Linked DNA regions of Acuticoccus sp. I52.16.1. The protein of the gene in region 2 binds, or shares a complex with, the protein of the main gene of each other region. Links are inferred from orthologs where the notes say so. Each region holds a gene or a part of one and is shown on either strand. Other genes may lie near its edges. The genes, in order: MRB58_RS09305 and MRB58_RS08705.

Region 1 (6,504 bases), 120 kb from region 2 along the record:
TCTCCTGCCACTCCAGCGGGTCGAACGGATGCTTGGCGCTGGGATTGACGCGGGCGAGGTCGTCCGCGTCGGTCAGGAGGCGTGTCAGCGGGGTGAGGTCGAACGGGGCGTTCGGCCGGATGGACAGCGTCACGTCGGGGCCTCGTGCGGTTGAGCTGTTGGCTTTGGCGTGTCTCGTGGGCGCCTCGCACAACAGGCCGGGTCGACGCAACCGCCGCGGCGCGGTGGCCCCCCGCGCCCGTCCGCCTTCGGCCCCGTCACCGCCGAGAGCGGCGTGGGCGGGATCAGGCGCCGGGGCGGGGCGGGGCGCCTGAGACCAGCTCGCGCTCGGCGTCGAGGGCGTTTCGCAGGCCGCGGCCGACGAGCCAGTAGGCGGTGGGCAATGCGAGGGCGGCGGCGACGATCCAGCCGAGGATCGCCGAGTGGACGGCACTGCCGGCAAGCCACGCGGCCGCCGCCTCCATGGGGAGGACCATCACGGCGATGAAGGAGAGGCCGGCGAGGGCGTTGAGCCAGACGACGAAGGGCCGGGGGGAGACTGCCGGCAGGACGGACGACGAATCGACCATATGGTGTAGACCGCTGTGCAGAGGGGGCGCCGCCCGCGGCACAGACGCATGGCGGCTGCGGATAATTCGGTGCGAACCGCGCGCGGCGCAAGCGGCGCCGTCACCCCGACGATGTGCCACGGCGCCGCGGGTCGATGGCCGGCGGCGGGCCGCGGCGGCCGGGGGCCCGCCCCCCTGCGCGCGGGGGTTGGTCAGACGTGGTCAGGCGTGGGGTCAGGCGTGGTCAGGCCTCCGTGCCGCCCACGGTCATCGCGTTGATGCGGATGGACGGCTGGCCGACGCCGACCGGAACCCATTGGCCGGACTTGCCGCAGGTGCCGATCCCGTCGTCGAGCGCCATGTCGTTGCCGATCGCGGCGATCCGGGTCAGCGCGTCCGGGCCGTTGCCGATCAGCATCGCGCCCTTCACCGGCTCGCAGATCTTGCCGTCCCTCAAGCGGTAGCCCTCGGTACAGGAGAAGACGAACTTGCCGGAGGTGATGTCCACCTGGCCGCCGCCGAACGAGACCATGTAGAGCCCGTCCTTGACGCCGGCGCGGATCTCCTCGGGGTCGGTGTCGCCGCCCTTCATGATGGTGTTGGTCATGCGCGGCATGATGGTGTGCGCGTACGACTGGCGGCGGCCGTTACCGGTCGGCACCATGCCCATCAGCCGTGCATTCTGCCGGTCCTGCATGTAGCCGACGAGGCGCCCGTCCTCGATCAGCACCGTCTCGGACGACGGCGTGCCCTCGTCGTCGACGGTGATCGACCCGCGGCGGTCGGGGTGGGTGCCGTCGTCGACCACGGTGACGCCGGATGCGGCGACCTTCTCGCCCATCAGCCCGGCGAAGGCGGACGTCTTGCGGCGGTTGAAGTCGCCCTCCAGGCCGTGGCCGACCGCCTCGTGCAGGAGGATGCCGGGCCAGCCGGGCCCGAGGACGACGTCGAACGTGCCGGCCGGAGCGGGTACCGCGTCGAGGTTGACGAGCGCGCGGCGCAGCGCCTCGTCGACGGCGCGCCGCCACGAGGCCTCGGCGATGAAGCGGGCGTAGGGCTCGCGTCCGCCGGTGCCGTAGTTGCCGGTCTCCAGGCGGTCGCCGTCGCCGACCATGACGCTCACCGAGAAGCGCACCAGGGGGCGAACGTCGGCGATGGTCAGCCCGTCGGGCCGCAGGATGTTGACCACCTGGCGCTCGGCCGCGAGCGAGATCGAGACCTGCCGCACGCGCGGATCGCGGCCGCGGGCGTAGGCGTCGATGGTGGTGAGGAGGGCGGCCTTCTCGGCGAAATCGGGCGCGGCGATGGGGTCGAGGTCGGCGTAGAGGCGGCGGTTGGTGCCCGCGGGGGCGACGTCGAGCGTGCCGGCGTGGTTGCGCCCGACCGAGCCCACCGTGGCGGCGGCGCGCACCAGCGCGGCCTCCGAAACGTCGGACGAATGCGCCACGGCGACGGCCTCGCCGGCGACACCGCGCAGGCCGAAGCCGTCCGACACGTCGAACGCGGCCGATTTCATGCGGCCGTCGTCGAAGACGAGGCTCTCGGCGGTGCGGTGCTCGAGGAACAGCTCGCCGTCGTCCGCGCCGGCCAGCGCGTCGGCCACGATCCGCTCCGTCCGGGCTGGGTCCAGGCCGTGGCGCTCGAACAAATTGTCGGTCATCGTGCGTCCTCGCGGGTTGGGTTGTGATAAAGGTGGCCGCTCGCACGGACCGCGGCAAGCGGCTGAATCGAATGGGATCGCGGTTTGCTTTGACCCTAGAACCATTCGAGGCTAGTCAAGTCGCGGAATGCCAGGGGGAGCTTCATGGCGAGCGCAGACACCGAGGTGAGCCGTCGGCCACGGCCACTTTCGCCGCACCTTTCGATCTATCGGCCCATCGTGACGATGGTGATGTCGATCATGCACCGCGTGACCGGCATGATGAACGTCGCGGGCCTCGTTCTGGTCGTGATCTATCTGCTGGCGCTCGCCGGCGGGCCGGAGTCCTACGAGTGGGCCAACGGCATCTACTCCTCCTGGCTCGGCCGCATCGTCCTGGTGGCCTTCACCTGGTCGCTGATCCATCACATGCTGGGCGGCATCCGCCACTTCGTCTGGGACACCGGCCACGGCTTCGGCGACGTCCGCTACGACCTCGCCCGGCTGACGATCTTCGGGTCGATCATCCTCACCACCGCGCTGTGGTCGCTGATCGTCGTGCTGGAGGTGATCTGATGCGCAGCCCCCTCCACAAGTCCGGCGAGGAGTTCGGCGCCGACCGTACGCCGCTGAAGACCATCCGCCACCTCGGTTCCGCCAAGTCCGGGACCGAGCATTTCATCCAGCAGCGCCTCACCGCGCTCGCCAACATGGTGCTGGTGATCGTCCTCGCCGTGGTGGCGATCATGCTGTCGGGGCGTGACTATGCCTCCGCCGTGGCGCTGGTCGGCTCGCCCTGGGTCGCGGTGCCGCTGGGTCTCGCGATCATCTCGGTCGCGGTCCATATGAAACTCGGGATCCAGGTGGTGATCGAGGATTATGTCCACGGCGGGATGGGCATCGTGCTGATGCTCCTCAACACCTTCTTCGCGGTGGCGATCGCCGCGACGGCTATTTTCGCGATCGTGAAGATCATGCTCGCCGTTCTGACCGGCGGCAGCGTCGAGACGGGGGCTTGAGTATGGCGACCAACGGCAACGGGGCCACCGGCCCGGCCTACAAGGTCATCGATCACGAGTACGACGTCGTCGTCGTCGGTGCGGGTGGGGCGGGTCTTCGCGCCGTGGTCGGCTGCGCCGAGGCGGGCCTCAGGACCGCCTGCATCACCAAGGTGTTTCCGACCCGCTCGCACACCGTCGCGGCGCAGGGCGGCATCTCCGCCGCGCTCGGCAACATGGGCCAGGACGACTGGCGCTGGCACATGTACGACACCGTGAAGGGGTCGGACTGGCTGGGCGACCAGGACGCGATCGAGTACCTGTGCCGCAACGCGCCGCAGGCCGTGTACGAGCTGGAACACTGGGGCGTGCCGTTCTCGCGCACCGAAGAGGGCAAGATCTACCAGCGCCCCTTCGGCGGCATGACGACGAACTACGGCAAGGGCACCGCGCAGCGCACCTGCGCCGCCGCGGACCGCACCGGCCACGCCATCCTGCACACGCTCTACGGCCAGTCGCTGCGCCACTCGGCCGAGTTCTACATCGAGTATTTCGCGCTCGACCTCATCATGGACGAGGGCCAATGCCTCGGCGTGATGGCGATGTGCCAGGAAGACGGCACCATCCACCGTTTCCGCGCGCAAAAGACCATCCTCGCCACCGGCGGCTACGGCCGCGCCTACTTCTCCTGCACCTCGGCGCACACCTGCACCGGCGACGGCAACGCCATGGTGCTGCGCGCCGGCCTGCCGCTGCAGGACATGGAGTTCGTGCAGTTCCATCCGACCGGCATCTACGGCTCGGGCTGCCTCATCACCGAAGGCTCGCGCGGCGAAGGTGGCTATCTCACCAATTCCGACGGTGAGCGTTTCATGGAGCGCTACGCCCCCTCGGCGAAGGACCTCGCCTCGCGCGACGTCGTCTCACGTTCGATGACGGTGGAGATCCGCGAGGGACGCGGCGTCGGCAAGAACGGCGACCACATCCACTTGCACCTGGAGCACCTCGACCCGGCGATCCTCGCCGAGCGGCTGCCGGGCATCTCCGAAAGCGCCAAGATCTTCGCCGGCGTCGACGTGACCAAGGAGCCGATCCCGGTGCTGCCGACGGTGCACTACAACATGGGCGGCATCCCGACGAACTTCCACGGCGAGGTGCTGACCAAGGTGAACGGCGATCCCGACACCGTGGTCCCCGGCCTGATGGCGATCGGCGAGGCGGCGTGCGTCTCGGTCCACGGCGCCAACCGCCTCGGCTCCAACTCGCTGATCGACCTCGTGGTCTTCGGCCGTGCCACGGCGCTGCGCTGCGCCGAGACGGTGACCGCCGGCGAGTCGCTCCCTCCCTGCCCGGATCGCGCGACCGAGCCGGCCCTGTCCCGCCTCGACCATTTCCGCCACGCGAACGGCAGCACGCCGACCGCCGAGCTGCGCGACCAGATGCAGCGGACGATGCAGAACAACTGCGCCGTGTTCCGCACCGGCGAGGTGCTGGAAGAGGGTCACGAGCTGATCCACAAGGTGGCCGGCGGCGTGACCGACATCCAGGTCAAGGACAAGACGCTGATCTGGAACACCGATCTCCTGGAGACGCTGGAGTTCGACAACCTGATCGGCCAGGCCGTGGTGACGATGGACTCCGCGCTGAACCGCCAGGAGAGCCGCGGCGCCCACGCCCGCGAGGACTTCCCCGAGCGCGACGACGCCGAGTGGATGAAGCACACGCTGGCCTTCCTGTCGGACGACTACAAGGTGCAGCTGGAGGACCGGCCGGTTCACGCCTACACCCTGTCCAATGCGATCGAGTACATCGCACCGGCCAAGCGCGTGTACTAGATAGGGATCGGGCGCCGGCTCGTCGGCGCCCGTTTCCGGCGGGCCCGCCCGCCACGATCGGGAGGCCACCATCCATGCGCACGCTCACCGTGACCGTCGCCGCAGCCTTCCTGGCCGCAGCCCTCAGCCCCGCCGCGGCCGACCCCGACGACGCGGACCCCAAGATCAAGTCCTGGGTCGGCGGCCGTCCGGTGTGGCAGCAATATTCAGGCTATCCCGCCCCCGACCCCGCCCTGAGCACCGACGCCTACCATATCGACCAGTACGGTAACAAAATACCGAACGACGCGGGCTTCTCGCTGTTTGGGCCGCTGGGGGCGAACCTCTTCGGCAACACCGCGGGGCCGGTGATCCGCAGCCTCATCCCCTCGCAACGGTACGACGGGCCGGCGGGCCCCCGCGTCAATTCGGCGCCCCGCTAGGCCGCCGTTTCTCGGGGCGTTCGGCCGGTCCGGCGCGCGGTGCGCCGGTACCCTGCGAACCGGCGATGCAACCATCGTGATCTCGGCCGCGTTGTCTGTGCCTAACTCAATATCGATCAGCCGATGGCGTGTTCAGCTGGCGTTCAGCTTCTGAATTCGTGTTCGACGGTCGAGGTATAGTGAGGTATCGAGATGCGTAAGTTCATGGCAGGTGCTGCCGCAGCGGCACTGATGATGTCCGGCGTCGCCACCGTGACCACGGCGTCGGCGGATCCGGGTCCCCGTGTCTACCACAATGGTGGCGGTAAGGGTCACCATGGGGGCAAGCACTACCGCGGCCACCGGTACGACGGCCATCGCGGCGCCCGCTACTACGACCGCGGCTGGGACAACGACGACAATTGGGGCGCGGCGGTCGGCGCCGGCGTGATCGGTGCCGCGGCCGGGGTGATCGCCGGCAGCGCGCTCGCCAACAGCTCGCAGCCCCGCGTGGTGCAGACGGTGCCGTCCGGCAGCACCCACGCCCAGCGGTGCGCCGCGCAGTACCGGTCCTACGACCCCCGGACCGACACTTACGTCACCTACGGCGGTGATGTCCGGCGCTGCCCGCTCTAAGGCGGTCGGCGCATGAGAGACCGCGAAGGCGTCGGCTTCGGCCGGCGCCTTTTCGCGTCTCAGCCCTTGTAGGCGACGAGAATCGCGCCGGCGCCGATCAACGCCACGCCGGCCCAGTTGGGCGCACTGAGATGCTCGCCCAGGAAGACCACGCCGAACACCGCGACGAGCACGACGCTCAACTTGTCGATCGGCGCGACGCGCGCCGCGTCGCCGATGGCGAGGGCGCGGAAGTAGCACAGCCACGACGCGCCCGTCGCCATTCCCGACAGCACCAGAAAGACGTAGCTGCGCCCGGAGATTCGCGCCAGACCGCCCAACTGACCGCTGACCGTGACCATCGCCGCCACGATGGCGAGGATGACCACGGTGCGCACCAGGGTGGCGAGATCGGAGTGGATCCCTGCGACGCCGACCTTGGCGAAGATCGCCGTCAGCGCCGCGAAC
Region 2 (6,581 bases):
CGTGATCCGCTCGGCGTCGGCCTCGCTATAATGATGATGGTCGGCGAAGGGGTGGCGCTCGGCGATGTGGCCGCCGAGGGCCTGGACGCTGGCGAAGAACTTCTGCGGCCGGCCGATCCCGGCGAAGGCGAGGACGGGCCGGGCGTCCAGCGGCTCGGGCGCGGCGGCGACGAGGCGGACCTCGTGGACCGCGCGCGCGGGCAGTGTGGCCGGCAGCGCCGCGCGCACGCGATCGTCGCCGGTGACGACGAGCCACGCGTCGGCACCGAGGTGCGCCGCCAGCGGGGCACGCAGCGGCCCGGCCGGCGTGACCGCGCCGTTGCCGAGACCGACCGCCGCGTCGATCACCATCGCCGACCAGCTCTTGGCGAGGCCGGGGTTCTGGAAGCCGTCGTCCATCACCACGACGTCGCCGAGCGTGGCGGCGAGGCGGCCGCCGGCGGCGCGGTCCGGCGAGACGACGGTCGGGGCGACCGCGGCCAGCAGCAGCGGTTCGTCGCCGACCTCGGAGGCGGACTGGCCGGCGACGATCCGCGGCGCGGCGGCCTTCCCGCCATAGCCGCGAGTGAGGAAGACGGGGCGGGCGCCGGCGGCGACGAGCGCGCGCGCCACGGCGATCGAGACGGGCGTCTTGCCCGCGCCGCCGACGGTGGGGTTGCCGATGCACACGACCGGGATCGCGAGCCGCGCGTCCGGCGCACGGCGCATGCGGTGCGCGGCGACGGTGCCGACGACCCAGCCGGCCGGCGCCAGCAGCGAGGCGGCGAGGCCCATCCGCGGCGCCCACCAGAAGTCCGGCGCCCTCACGTCGCCCCCCCGTCGACGTCGGCATTGTCGCCCGTGCCGCCCGTGTCGCCCCGCACGGCCGGGGCGGCCCGCGCGGCGGGCGATCGTGCGGCGAGGCGGCCGGGAAGCCATGCGGCGAGCGCGTCCATGGTCCGGTCGACGGCGCCGCGCTCGGCCTCGAGCACGGTGCGGGAGAGCTCGCCGCGACGTGCTCGCTCGGCCGGGTCGGCCAGGAGTTCGCCGACCGCGTCGGCCAAGGTCGCATCGTCGACGAGGCGGGCGGCGCCGGCGGCGAGGAAGGGTTCGAACATCACGCCGTGGGTCGGCCCGGTCAGGAGGGCGGCGCCGAAGGCGGCCGGCTCGGCCGGGTTGTGCCCGCCATAGGGTCGCAGCGACGCGCCCAGCAGCACCGTGCCGACCACGTCGAACAGGGTGGCGAGTTCGCCCATGGTATCGGCGATGTAGATGGCGCCGGTGGGCCCTGCGCCTGCGCTGCGCCGCGTGACCGGGCCGGCGGCCGACGCCAGCTCCGCCACGCCGGTCCCGCGGTCGATGTGGCGGGGGGCGATGATGGTCAGCACGTTCGGCCAGCGCGCGGCGAGGCTGCGGTGGGCGGCGAGCACCACCTCGTCCTCGCCGGGGTGGGTGCTGGCGGCGAGCCACACCGGCCGATCGCCGATCACGGCGGCGAGGTCCGCGGCGGCCTCGGGGTCGGCCTCGGGCGGGGCGGCATCGAACTTGATGTTCCCGGTCGATGTCGCGCGACGGGCGCCGAGGGCGCCGAACCGGCGGGCCTGCTCGGGAGACTGGGCGAGCGCCAGGTCGATCGCCTCGAAGAGCGGACGGGCGAGTCCGCTCCAGCGCTGCCAGCCGGCGAACGAGCGGTCCGACAGGCGGGCGTTGACGTGGGCCAGGGGGATGCCGCGCCGGGCAAGGGCCCGCAGCGTCGTCGGCCAGATCTCGGACTCGATGAAGATCGCCGCGGCCGGGCGCCAGTGCGCCAGGAAGCGCGCCACGAAGGGCGGCGCGTCCAGCGGAGCATATTGCTGGACGATGCGGTCCGTCAGCGCCGGGGCCAGGCGCGCCGCGGCCGCGGGGGTCGACGTGGTGAGGAGGATGGGCCAGCCGCGCGCGGCGAGCCGCTGCGCCAAGGTCAGCGCCGCGACGCTCTCGCCGATGCTGACGGCGTGGATCCAGAGCGGGGCCTCGCCGAACGCCGGCAGCGAGGCGACGCCGCGTTTCTCGTCGAGGCGCGCGGGGTCTTCCTTACCGCGGAGGACCCGGCGTGCCAGATAGCGCCGTGCGAGCGGCGCGGCGGCCCGGCCGACCGCCCCGTAGAGCGACCAGACGAGGCCCGTCACGCGGGCTGGCCGGTCTCCGGGTCGAGCAGGCGGTGAAGGTGGACGATGAAGTAGCGCATGTGCGCATTGTCCACCGTCTGCTGCGCCTTTTTCTGCCACGCTTTGTGTGCCTCGGCGTAGTTGGGGAAGACGCCGACGATGTCGACATCCTCGAGATCACGGAAAGTCACGCCCGTGGGGTCGGCCAGCTCGCCGCCGATGACGAGATGAAGAAGCTGCTTGTCCGCCATGTCCGTTCCGTTTATGTTAACGTATCGGGAAGTAACGTCGCCAGAAATTACAGTCGATTACATTGCGGGATCGTGGCCGGCCGCCAGGCGCCGCAAGGAGTCCGACAGGTCGGGACTTCCGGCGACGATCGCGCCATGGCTCGTGGTTTCGGCCGCATAGTCCAGCGTCTCGCCTGCCAGGTCAGTCAACGTACCGCCAGCCTCGTGCACGAAGAGGTCGGCCGCCGCAAGGTCCCAATGGTGCGGGCCTTGCTTGGTGATGACCGCGTCGAGCCGTCCGTCGCCCGCCTTGGCCAGCCGCAGCGCCATCGACGAGATGTACTTCGCCCGCTCCACGCCGGCCTCTTGGAACGGTCCGTCGCGGTAGAGCGGCGCCGGCATGGCGACGCGCGCCGCCTGCAGGCCCGCATGGCGCGAGACTTTCGCCGGGCGGCCGTCGCGCATCGCCCCGCCGCCGCGCGCTGCACTATAGAGTGTGCCGACGACCGGCCGGAAAATCGCCCCCGCGACCGGCCGGCCCCCATCGAGCACCGCCGCGACGACCGTCCAGTCGCTGCCGCCGGCGACGTAGGCTCGGGTGCCGTCGATCGGGTCGACGACGAAGCTCCGCCCCGAGCCGGACTTGCCGCCGTTCTCTTCCGACAGCCAGCCGTAGTCCGGCCGGGCGGCGCACAGGACGTCCTGCAACGCGTCGTTGGCGGCGAGGTCCGCCTCCGACACCGGCGAACCGTCGGCCTTGGACCAGCTGCGCGCCGTTCCTCGCCACGCGAGGGCGACCTGCCCCGCCCGGCGCACGGCGCGCACCAGGAGGTCGAGATCGCTCTCAGCGGCCACCGATCGTCATTCCCGCGATGGCGATCGAGGGGGCGTCCACCGAGGCGAGGCCCGGCGCGTCGTCTCCGAAGCGGGCGGCGGCGAACATCTGCGCCAGCGACCCGGCGACGGTGATCTCCGCGACCGGGTAGGCGATCTCGCCGTTCTCGAACCAGAACCCGGCCGCGCCGCGCGAATAATTGCCGTTGACGACGTTCGCGCCCATGCCGATCAGATCCGTCACCAGCACGCCCGACCCCGCCTCCGCCATCAGCGCCGCGAGGTCGCCCGAGCCGCCGGTGACCGTGACGTTGGTCGGCGCCGGGCTCGGTGAGCCGGTGCCGCGGGCGGCGCGCCCGTTGGACGTCTCGCCCAGACGCCGCGCGGTGGACAGGTCCAGGATGTAGGCCTGGAGAGTGCCACCGGAGACGATGTCGACCGCAGCGGCGGCGAGGCCCTCGCCGTCGAACGGGCGGGAGGCGCGGCCGCGCGGCAATGCCGGGTCGTCGCGGATGGTGATCGTGTCGGCCATCACCTCGGTGCCGCGCTTTCCGGCGAGGATGCTGGCCCCCCGCGCCACCGCCGCGCCGTTGACGGCCGACAGGAGGTGCCCGACGAACCCGGACGCCGCGCGCGGCTCGAAGATGATGGTGCCGCGGCGCGTGGTGAGCTGTCGCGCGTCGAGCTTGCGCACGGTGCGCTCGGCGGCGATGCGGCCGATCTCGTCCGCCGCGGCGAGGTCCGCCAGGTGCCGGCGCACGCTCGACCAGCTGTCGCGTTCCATCCGCGTGCCGTCGCCGGCGATCGCCGTCGCGCTCTGGTGATGCATCGTCGCGCCGTAGGCGGCGAGGAAGCCGGTGCTGGTCGCGAGCACCCGCGTCGCCCGCCGTGCCCCCGCCGACACGCCGTTGGAGTTGGTGACGCCGGCGACGGCCAGCATCGCCTCTTCCATCGTGCGCGCGCGGGCGGTCAGCGCGTCGACGTCCGGCTCCACGCCGTCGTCGAGGTCGAGGTCCGGGAAGGGCGGTTTGGCGAGTTGGTCGGCCGGGGCGAGGGCGACGGTGTCGTCCTCCGGGGCCGCCTTGGCCATGGCGACGGCCCGGGCGGCGGCTTCGGCGAGGTCGCGCTGGTCGGCGACCCCCACCAGGGCGCTGCGGGCGCCGACGAAGACGCGAAGGCCGATCTCCGCGCCTTCGGAGCGCTCGACCTCCTCGGTCACGCCGTTGCGCAGGGTCACCGCCGTGGACGTGCCGGCGGCGACCACCGTATCGGCCGCATCCGCACCGGCGGCCTTGGCCGCGTCGAGCGCGGCCTCCGCGAGGCTGGTCAGATCGGCAGTGTTTGAGAACGCAGTGGGGTTTGGCATCGAATAGGGTTTAGGAAGCCTGAATCGCCACGGCAAGGCGTTCACCCAACCTCCAGGCATTCTGCGGGTCCCGCTCGGACAAGGTTACGCCTCTCTCAACAGCGGCCTCCGGATTCACCATTCGCACTTAGCCGAGACGAAAAGCGGCGGGGGTAGTCTCTCTTCATCCGACGAGTTCACGTTTCGAAGAGACGCCCCATGAACGCCACCGCCTGCCAGTCGACCCCCGATGCCGTTCATATCGCGACCGTCCGTGCCCCGCTGTCCGCCTTCCGCTGGGTGCCGGACAACGACATGGAGCCACACCGCATGGGTGTCCGCCGGCCGACCGCGCCGCGCAAGATCGAGGGCCTCATGAGCGGCGATGCCGACACGACGGTTGCGCTGGAGGTTGCCAATCACACCCTGAACGTCACCCAAATGGCGGCGGCCTCGGACGGGATCTCCACCCGGCCGGTCTCCTCCTTCCGGGGGGTGGGCGTCGCGGTGCGCAGCGGTGACGGCGAGCCGGTCTTCAACCTGACCCTGGTGCACGAGAATCCGCGTCTGTCGATCCCGCTGTCCACCTCGACCGAGGCTGCGACCGTGGCGCGGGAGTGGCAGGCCTGGGCCAAGGCGCTGAACCTGCCGCTGCTGGCCGTCAACGAAGACGGCAGCGTGCACGCCGAGCTGACCGCGATGGGCGTGGTGCTGGCCGAGCGGCCTTCGCCGCGCCGCCGGGGCTCCGCGCTGGTCGGCCGCCGCTCCCGCTACGGCCGCAAGCGCCGCGCCGCCGACGTGCACCGCAGCGCCGCACGCTGAGACACCCGCCGGGGCGCCCGCCGAGGCGCGCCGGGCATTCCGACCCTCGCCTCCCCCGCGCCGGCCTCGCCCGACGCTGACCTCCCGCCCGACCGCCTCGCGCCGGGCTTACGACGTATCGCACGCCGCCCGTTCGCCGCGGGTGCTCCGCTGCCGCTCGCTCGGCCGCGATCTGGTGCGATCCGGCGCCATGGTGCGCATGGAAATCGAACCCACCGTCATTTCCCGGTAGCTGACTTTAGCGTGCGATGCCTGTTGCGGCGATGCGCGCAGTGATAGATTCGGCTCGTCGAAAAAGCGCCTAGATTGCGCGGGATCGGCAGCGCTTCCACGGTATAAGAGTACCTGATGGCAGGGACGATCTCGACCGGCGCACCCTCGGCGCGCGACACCGAACCTGCCCCCGGCGGGCAGGCCGCACCCCAGCCGCGCCCGGCCGGCCCCGCCCCGTCCGCCGTCAACCGCGGCGACCCTGGCGACACACCGGCGACCGCGGCCCCCCTGGCCCTGGACACGCCGGTCCTCGGCTCCATCGTCGTGCGCCGCAATCCCGACCACCCGTCGATCGACGAAGACTGGTACGCGTTCGACTTCGTCGCCGGCGAGACGTACGACATCACCCTGAGCGCGGTGCGCATCGCGGGCGTGCGCCTGTCCGATCCCTACCTCACCCTGGTCGACGCGCGCGGCAACGTCGTCGCCGAGAACGACGACGCGGTCGGCCTCGACGCCGCGCTCACCATCGGCTTCGCCGAGGATGCGACCTATTACGTCGTCCCCGGCTCCTATTACGCCAACGATTCCGGTGGCTACCGGCTCAAGGTCACCCAGGCCGACGCCGCAGACCCTCTGGAGGCGATCGACTGGGGCGTGCGCGTCGCGGGGACCACGGTCGCGGTCTACTTCGCGCGGGGCGGCGAGAGCTTCGACGGTAGCCGCAACGATGCCGACTGGACCCCCTACGAGCGCGCCCAGGTGTTCGAGGCGCTCGGCACCTACGAGGACGTCTCCAACCTGAGCTTCGTGGAGGTCGCGAGCGCCGGCACGGCCGACTTCATCCTGACGAAGAATCCCGGCGGCGATGCGCTCGGCTGGTTCAACCCGCCCGACCCCTCGCTCGGCTGGCAGGAGGGCGTCGGCTGGTTCAACGACGGCGCCGACCTCTGGTCCGATGCCGCGGGTGGCCTCCTGGCGGCCGGATCCAACACCTTCCTCACCTTCCTG

What was found.
Region 1: the proteins of MRB58_RS08705 (region 2) and MRB58_RS09305 are in contact, whole or in part, in a solved structure (PDB 5NJ9), measured with the Escherichia coli proteins. The link is inferred for Acuticoccus sp. I52.16.1 from one-to-one orthologs.

What each region holds. Positions count from the first base shown.
Region 1 is NZ_CP094828.1:2,074,302-2,080,805, reverse strand. What follows is about bases 1-2,816. They hold MRB58_RS09305 (TldD/PmbA family protein), read right to left. Parts: upstream 2,209-2,816; coding sequence 793-2,208; downstream 1-792. Other genes in these bases: sdhD (succinate dehydrogenase, hydrophobic membrane anchor protein), read left to right, coding at 2,763-2,816; sdhC (succinate dehydrogenase, cytochrome b556 subunit), read left to right, coding at 2,353-2,763; MRB58_RS09310 (hypothetical protein), read right to left, coding at 285-569; MRB58_RS09315 (N-acetyltransferase), read right to left, coding at 1-133. Also shown: more of sdhD, read left to right, coding at 2,817-3,206; sdhA (succinate dehydrogenase flavoprotein subunit), read left to right, coding at 3,209-5,020; MRB58_RS09285 (hypothetical protein), read left to right, coding at 5,095-5,442; MRB58_RS09280 (BA14K family protein), read left to right, coding at 5,635-6,057; MRB58_RS09275 (EamA family transporter), read right to left, coding at 6,117-6,504. UniProt on the Escherichia coli protein: Metalloprotease involved in CcdA degradation. Suppresses the inhibitory activity of the carbon storage regulator (CsrA).
Region 2 is NZ_CP094828.1:1,951,684-1,958,264, reverse strand. The notes cover bases 2,379-5,271. They hold MRB58_RS08705 (TldD/PmbA family protein), read right to left. Parts: upstream 4,557-5,271; coding sequence 3,201-4,556; downstream 2,379-3,200. Other genes in these bases: MRB58_RS08700 (DUF6101 family protein), read left to right, coding at 4,755-5,271; MRB58_RS08710 (3'(2'),5'-bisphosphate nucleotidase CysQ), read right to left, coding at 2,435-3,211. Outside these bases: lpxK (tetraacyldisaccharide 4'-kinase), read right to left, coding at 1-807; MRB58_RS08720 (3-deoxy-D-manno-octulosonic acid transferase), read right to left, coding at 804-2,147; MRB58_RS08715 (DUF4170 domain-containing protein), read right to left, coding at 2,144-2,377; more of MRB58_RS08700, read left to right, coding at 5,272-5,357; MRB58_RS08695 (M10 family metallopeptidase), read left to right, coding at 5,706-6,581.